DNA from 2 places in the Bacillus sp. z33 genome. Region 2 is predicted to be linked to the other one. Evidence: riboswitches for the same ligand, from Rfam matches in the RefSeq annotation. Region 2 holds a riboswitch; the other holds the start of a gene.

Region 1 (3,422 bases), 110 kb from region 2:
AATGGCTGAAAATACATCAGAGTACAAGAAGCAAGTAGATTTAAAAAATCATTAATTATAATATATATAACTTGATAAACGGCAAGCTGTTTTCCGAAAAGACGTATATATTGCGTCTTTTTTTATTGGATGAGTTATTGAAAATGGAAAATGTTCGTTATATATATATAAAGAGAACTAAGAAAAAATATCCCATGAAATACGATACTTATTATTATTTCCTACATCGTTTTTAGATTCCAATTTAGCTCAAATTAAGACTCAGTAACACCATAAATCCCTCCTGTAATTCTTTCCATTGTCATCTTAGGAATAATCTACTATTATTATATTATAATAATAAAAAATGCATCTGATTAGTTAGATGTACTTTTGATAAATCCTCCTTATTAGGGAGGATTATTAAATTGATAATATAAAAAATTGAAGGAGGGCATCTATGAACCTTACAATTAGAATTATATTAGGATTATTTATTGGTGCGATTGTAGGATTAGCTCTTAATATTTTTTCACCTCAATTATTTGAAATCTTAAATACTGTAGCATTTTCACCAATTGGCAATCTGTTTATTAATGCCATCACAATGTTAGTAGTCCCGATTGTACTCATTTCAATCACTTTGGGTACAGCAGGTTTGGGTGATCCTAAAAAACTCGGCAGGATTGGTGGTAAAACAATTCTTTATTTCCTGTCTACAACTGCATTTGCCATCACAATTGGTATATTCCTTGCCTTAGTCATTAAACCAGGGAATGGAGGTAATTTTGATATTGCCTCGGCTGAATATACAGCCACTACAGCCCCCTCTTTTTCTGAAACTCTCATTAATATCATTCCAAAGAATCCAATTCAGGCGATGGCTGAAGGAAATATGCTCCAAGTAATTGTAATGTCTATTTTCTTTGGGATTGCCATTACGGCTCTTGGTGAGAAAACAAAGGGTATTATTAACCTCTTGGAGCAAGGTAATGAGGTACTGATGTATTTAGTTAACCTTATTATGAAAGCAGCACCGTATGCGACTTTTGCCTTGATAGCAACTGCTATTGGCAATCAGGGTCTCCCAGCTATTAAAAATATGGGTCTTTATATGATCGTCGTTCTATTGGCATTGCTGATTCATACCATTTTCACATATGGGGGAGCCATTACAATATTTGCGAGACGTAATCCAATTGAATTTTTCAAGAAGTTTTTCCCAGCTATGACAGTAGGTTTTAGTACTTCATCGAGCAGTGCAACTTTGCCGGTAGCTATGGAGCTTACACAAAAAGAGTTGAAAGTACCAAAAAGCATCAGCAGTTTTGTACAGCCACTTGGTGCTACCATTAATATGGATGGAACAGCTATCATGCAAGGGGTTGCCACTGTATTTATTGCCCAAGCCTATGGCGTGGAACTTACGATGACGCAATTAATTACCGTAATATTAACAGCTGTTCTTGCAAGTATTGGAACAGCGGGAGTACCAGGTGTGGGATTAATCATGCTGACCATGGTTCTTGGACAGGTTGGCCTTCCAGTTGAAGGTGTAGGATTGATCTTGGGTATTGATCGTTTACTTGATATGACTAGAACAGCAGTTAATATCACAGGAGATGCATCTTGTGCTCTTATCATTGCTGAATCTGAAAAGAAACGCGAAGAAAGGGAAAATGAAGCATCAGAAATAGAAGTAGAAGAAATGACTGCCTAATTAGTTTAGTTTTGAAAAGTAAATGCTTGCTTATAGATGGCAAAATTAGTACGATGTAAGAAATGAATAGTATTCCACAAGGGGAGCCAGTGGCTGAGAGTGAACGAATGAGTTCTGACCCTTTGAACCTGTTAGTTAACACTAGCGTAGGAATGTGGCTGAATGAATGTAAATGTAAGCAATGCGAGCCATTTTGTGCGCGCATTGCTTTTTTGTATTTTGTTTATGCCCGATCAAGACTTGAGATGACTATTCAAAACTCTTGATAGAAAGGGGAAGTACAATGAGAAACAACCGATTATTATTTATGGTGGAGATTTCTGTTTTTTCTGCTTTGGCATTTATCTTTGATTTATTGGCCGGTGTTCTGTCTTTCAGTTTATGGCCGCAGGGAGGAAGCGTGTCAATTGCTATGGTACCTGTTTTTTTAATGGCGTATCGCTGGGGTGTCAAAGGGGGCGTAACAACAGGATTACTGCTTGGTCTATTGCAAATATTATCAGGAACTGCTTATATCATGCACCCTATTCAAGGGCTCCTTGATTATATTGTTGCCTATACGGTAGTTGGCTTAGCAGGACTTGTGTTTAAGTATGTTGAAAGAGAAGGAATTAGAAAGAAGGACTTGAAAACTTCTGGTATGGTCCTAATGGGAATCTTACTCGGTAGTACTCTGCGTTTTATCGCTCATTTTATTGCCGGAATCGTGTTCTTTGGTTCTGGTTCGGCCGATGGCCAATCGGTCGCTGTATTTTCGTTACTGTATAATTTATCCTACATGTTGCCAAGTGTGATTGTTAGCGGATTTATTATGATGCTTTTATTTGCTGCCGCACCGCGAGTCATCCTCAGAAAGCCCGCACATCATTCTTAAATGAATAAATCACTATATCTGGACTCTCAACATCATTGAGAGCCTTTTTGTGTTTCGCTTATACCTACTGTGTACTATTTCTCTATTCTTAATGAATTATTATTTTTAGTATAGACTGGTTCTTTTGACCTTTACTTTTATTCTAAGTAGGTTTTTAGGAAGAAGAACAAGGGAATATAAAAAAATTAGTAAATATATACATTATAGTACCTCTTTTCCATTTATTTCTATTATAATAGTAGTAGTGAACATTGATTGTGGAGAGTATAAAATATTAATTTATAGATGGGAAGAGGGATGTTTATGAGTAAGGATGAGATTATTCGTCTAATATCTGAACGTATGAGATTAATCCGTGTGGAGGTTGATTATACACAAGACAAGATGGCTGAAATAATAGGAATTTCCAAAAAAACATTGGTGCAGATCGAAAAGGAACGCAATGAAGCAAGCTGGACAACTGTTGTGGCTGTCGTTTCATTGTTTCGTGAAACCTTAACTGTGCAGACATTATTTGGCGGGGATCCACTCGAAGTTATTGAAACGGTTTCAAGAGAAAGAATTGATTACAGAAAAGAAAAAATGCTTGGCGGCAAGGTATGGTGGAAAGATATTCTGCTTGAAGGAGGGTATGTTCTGCAGCAAAATATGATAAGTGAACACTACCGGATTCTGGACGAGGATCAATACCGGATTTATAGCTCATTAAATGAAAACGATGTCCATAGTAAATTTAAAGAATTAGTCAATAAAGTTCTGCAATCATAATGTTTGGAATAAGAGAGATTCCTGCGGTACATATGAATGAAGTTTTCCTGGAATGTCTCTTTTAATTTAAGGAGTTTTCGA
Region 2 (3,422 bases):
CACATTCCCATGCTTATTGTAGGTAAGCAGGATATGAATAATGTCCCTATTCCCGGATTTATATTTCTTCATGGGTTCACCAGCGCCAAAGAACATAATTTACACTATGCTTACCTCCTGGCAGAAAAAGGTTTCAGAGTATTTTTGCCCGAGGCGTACTTGCACGGGGAACGTGAAGATGGGGATACACAGAATTTATCTAGGTCATTTTGGAAAATTGTCATAACTTCCATAAAAGAACTTCATATAATTAAAAAATATATCACTGAACATGGATTAGCGATTCATGATTGTATAGGCCTTGGCGGGACATCTATGGGCGCAATCACGACGCTTGGTGCGTTAACTCAATATGATTGGATTCGTGTTGGAGTAAGTATGATGGGGAATCCGGCCTATAGAAAGTTTGCAGAGTACCAAGTGAATGAATTTGAGAAACAGGGAATTGATTTGGGATTTACGGAAGAAGAGAAATGGAAAGTATTCAGTTCTCTTGAAAAATTTGATTTATCCCTGCAACCTGAAAAATTAAGAGATCGGCCACTTTTCATCTGGCATGGGGAAAAGGATCCGGTCGTACCTATTGCAGGTAGTCGTGCATTTATTGATAAACACCAAGAAAAAGTAGAAACAGGGATGATTACTTATATATCCGAAAAAAATGCCGGACACGCCGTAACAAGAAAAGGGTTGCTAGAGGCTGTAAACTTTATAGAAGAGAAGCTTGTATAAGGAATAAGAATGGTCAGATTGACCAAAGTTTGGTAGGATTGAAGCATGAATGTGATGGAAGGAGAATGAATATGGACCAAGACATGAAAGATAGTATTATGAGTGCATTAGAAGAAGTTTTAGACCCAGAATTGGGTATTGATATAGTAAACCTAGGGTTAATCTATGATGTGGACATGACTGAAGAAGGTGACGTCACAGTTAAAATGACTTTAACAGCTATGGGCTGTCCTTTGGCTGGTACCATTGTCGATCAGGTACGGTATGCATTGAAAGAACTGCCGGAAGTGAAAAATGTAGATGTGGATATTGTTTGGACACCGGCATGGACAAAGGATCGTATGTCCCGCTATGCAAAAATTGCCTTGGGCATCCGATAATTGAGAAAAGAAGAGAGCTGTTTTATGGGCTCTCTTCTTTTATGCAGTGGTAATGAGGAAACGGGGAACTTTAAAAAAGGCGATTGAATCAAAATCCATATTAGCAAATGGCATAAAGTAATTAGCATACTGGATTGAAAATAGCTTTTATTTCTGATAAAGTAAAAATAATCAAATTATTTGCGGGGGGACTCATTATATACGAGTTGAGAAGGTTAAAACCTGACCCTTTGAACCTGTCAGTTAACACTGGCGTAGGGAGCAATTAGTACATAGGCCTATTGGATATGTGCGAAAAGCTCTTCAGGTTTTTAGAAGAGCTTTTTTTGTTTCCAATTAAATAGTTTTGATTGCGGGGGGACTCATGAATGCGAGTTGAGAAGGTAAAACCTGACCCTTTGAACCTGTACAGTTAATACTGACGTAGGGAGCAATATCATCAGTTGATATGAGACCCTTTTTTAGTATGTGAAATACCCACACTATTAAAGGGTCTTTTTCCATACGTCCACCAAAAAATGGAGGGCTGAAAATGGCATTTTGCAACGAAGTGCGAAGAGAGGAGTATGTTTGCTGGAAAGGGAGGTTTGATTATCCATTCATATTAAAGCTCGCCGATGGAACATTGCCAATAGAGAGTTTGAACTATTATGTGCGCCATGCCCATGAACAAAAGCAAAACAAGTTAATAGAACTTTTCCATAAAAGCTTTTTGTACGAGTGGATTTTTGGAGAAATGGTGATGTCTAAACAAAGTTGGATTCCGGAGGGGTTAAGATAATGCTTAAACAAATTAGGAATAGGAAGCCACTTATTCATTGTATGACTAATTATGTGGCAGCACCTTTACAGGCAAACGGCCTATTGGCAGTTGGAGCAGCTCCTATTATGGCTGATGAAGAAAATGAAATAGAGGAAATTGTCAGTAAAGCAGATGCTTTACTCCTTAATATTGGAACACTCAATAAACGGACAAAAGAAGCTATGCTGACAGCCGGAAAGGCAGCAAATATCCATGGTATTCCAGTTGTATTTGATCCGGTTGGCGTGGGAGCGAGTACATTTCGTAAAGAAAGTGTTCAGGAATTCTTGGAAGAAATTGATTTTATTTTGATTCGTTGCAATGTAGGGGAGCTTGCCACCATTGCTTGTGTCGACTGGACACAAAAGGGAGTAGATGGTGGATCGGGTGAGATGGATCTTAAAAAGGAATCAAAGAAAATCGCCAATTTATATAACTGCTTTGTGATTGTATCTGGAGAGAAAGATGTTTTAACGGATGGATCCATATGCACCATGGTAGAAGGAGGCCATATCAACATGACACAGATTACCGGTACAGGGTGCTTGTTAAGTGCTATTTCTGCTGCTGCATTGACAATCAAGGAGGTAAATCTTGTCCATTTGCAGGAACTTTTACATGAATATAAACTTATCGGCAGTTTGGCCGGTAAACAATCTAACTATGTAGGTGATTTCCAGACAGTTATTTTAAATGAATTGAATCGGTTATCCAGAGGGGAGGACTTGATATGAAAGTAGTTATGACGATTGCTGGTTCTGATAGTGGTGGTGGAGCAGGAATCCAGGCTGATTTAAAGACTTTTCAGGAGTTAAAAGTATTTGGGACATCAGCCATTACGTCTTTAACAGCGCAGAATACAAACGGAGTACATGAAATCTATCCTGTTGATCCTTTGTTTGTTCGGAAGCAAATTGAAGTACTTGTTGAAGATTTTAATGTAGCAGCGATTAAAACAGGTATGTTATATTCTGAGGAAATTATTGAGGAAGTATACCACGTACTAAAGGATCTCGACATCCCACTTATTATTGACCCGGTTATGGTTGCAAAAGGCGGAGCGAGTCTATTGCATGAAAAGGCAGTTCACAGCCTGCGTAAAAAGTTATTCTCTATCTCTACTATGATTACGCCCAATATACCGGAAGCGGAAGTACTGAGTGGAATAGACATCGTAACTGCAGATGATAGAAAAAAGGCAGCAGAAATCATGATGAGCTATGGAGCAGAATGCGTGGTCATTAAAGGCGGCCATATAGATAATCAACAGGTTGCTGAGGATACAGTCTATTTGGTGGGTAGAGAGACATTCAGTTTGCAATCGGAAAGAGTACACACAAAAAATACGCATGGAACAGGATGTACCTTTTCTGCAGCGATTACGGCTTTTCTTGCAAATGAATATTCGACCCTTGGAGCAATTTTAGAGGCGAAAAAATTCATCCAAATGGGAATCAAATATGATTTGCAATTGGGACATGGGCATGGGCCGACGAATCATTTTGCCT

The links. Region 2 has a riboswitch for thiamine pyrophosphate ahead of AC4G3L_RS08395 (hypothetical protein). Riboswitches for the same ligand answer to the same signal wherever they lie in the genome.
Region 1: linked by a shared signal. The riboswitch ahead of thiT (energy-coupled thiamine transporter ThiT) and the one ahead of AC4G3L_RS08395 (hypothetical protein) in region 2 are both predicted to bind thiamine pyrophosphate.

The regions. Positions count from the first base shown of each region.
Region 1 is NZ_JBZFQN010000002.1:152,720-156,141, forward strand. It holds gene AC4G3L_RS07785 (hypothetical protein) at 1-55, shown strand, start outside; gene AC4G3L_RS07790 (dicarboxylate/amino acid:cation symporter) at 440-1,699, shown strand; TPP riboswitch at 1,769-1,869, shown strand; gene thiT (energy-coupled thiamine transporter ThiT) at 1,983-2,573, shown strand; gene AC4G3L_RS07800 (helix-turn-helix domain-containing protein) at 2,877-3,341, shown strand.
Region 2 is NZ_JBZFQN010000002.1:267,369-270,790, forward strand. It holds gene AC4G3L_RS08385 (prolyl oligopeptidase family serine peptidase) at 1-732, shown strand, start outside; gene AC4G3L_RS08390 (metal-sulfur cluster assembly factor) at 804-1,112, shown strand; TPP riboswitch at 1,287-1,390, shown strand; TPP riboswitch at 1,457-1,559, shown strand; gene AC4G3L_RS08395 (hypothetical protein) at 1,645-1,893, shown strand; gene thiM (hydroxyethylthiazole kinase) at 1,893-2,648, shown strand; gene thiD (bifunctional hydroxymethylpyrimidine kinase/phosphomethylpyrimidine kinase) at 2,645-3,422, shown strand, end outside.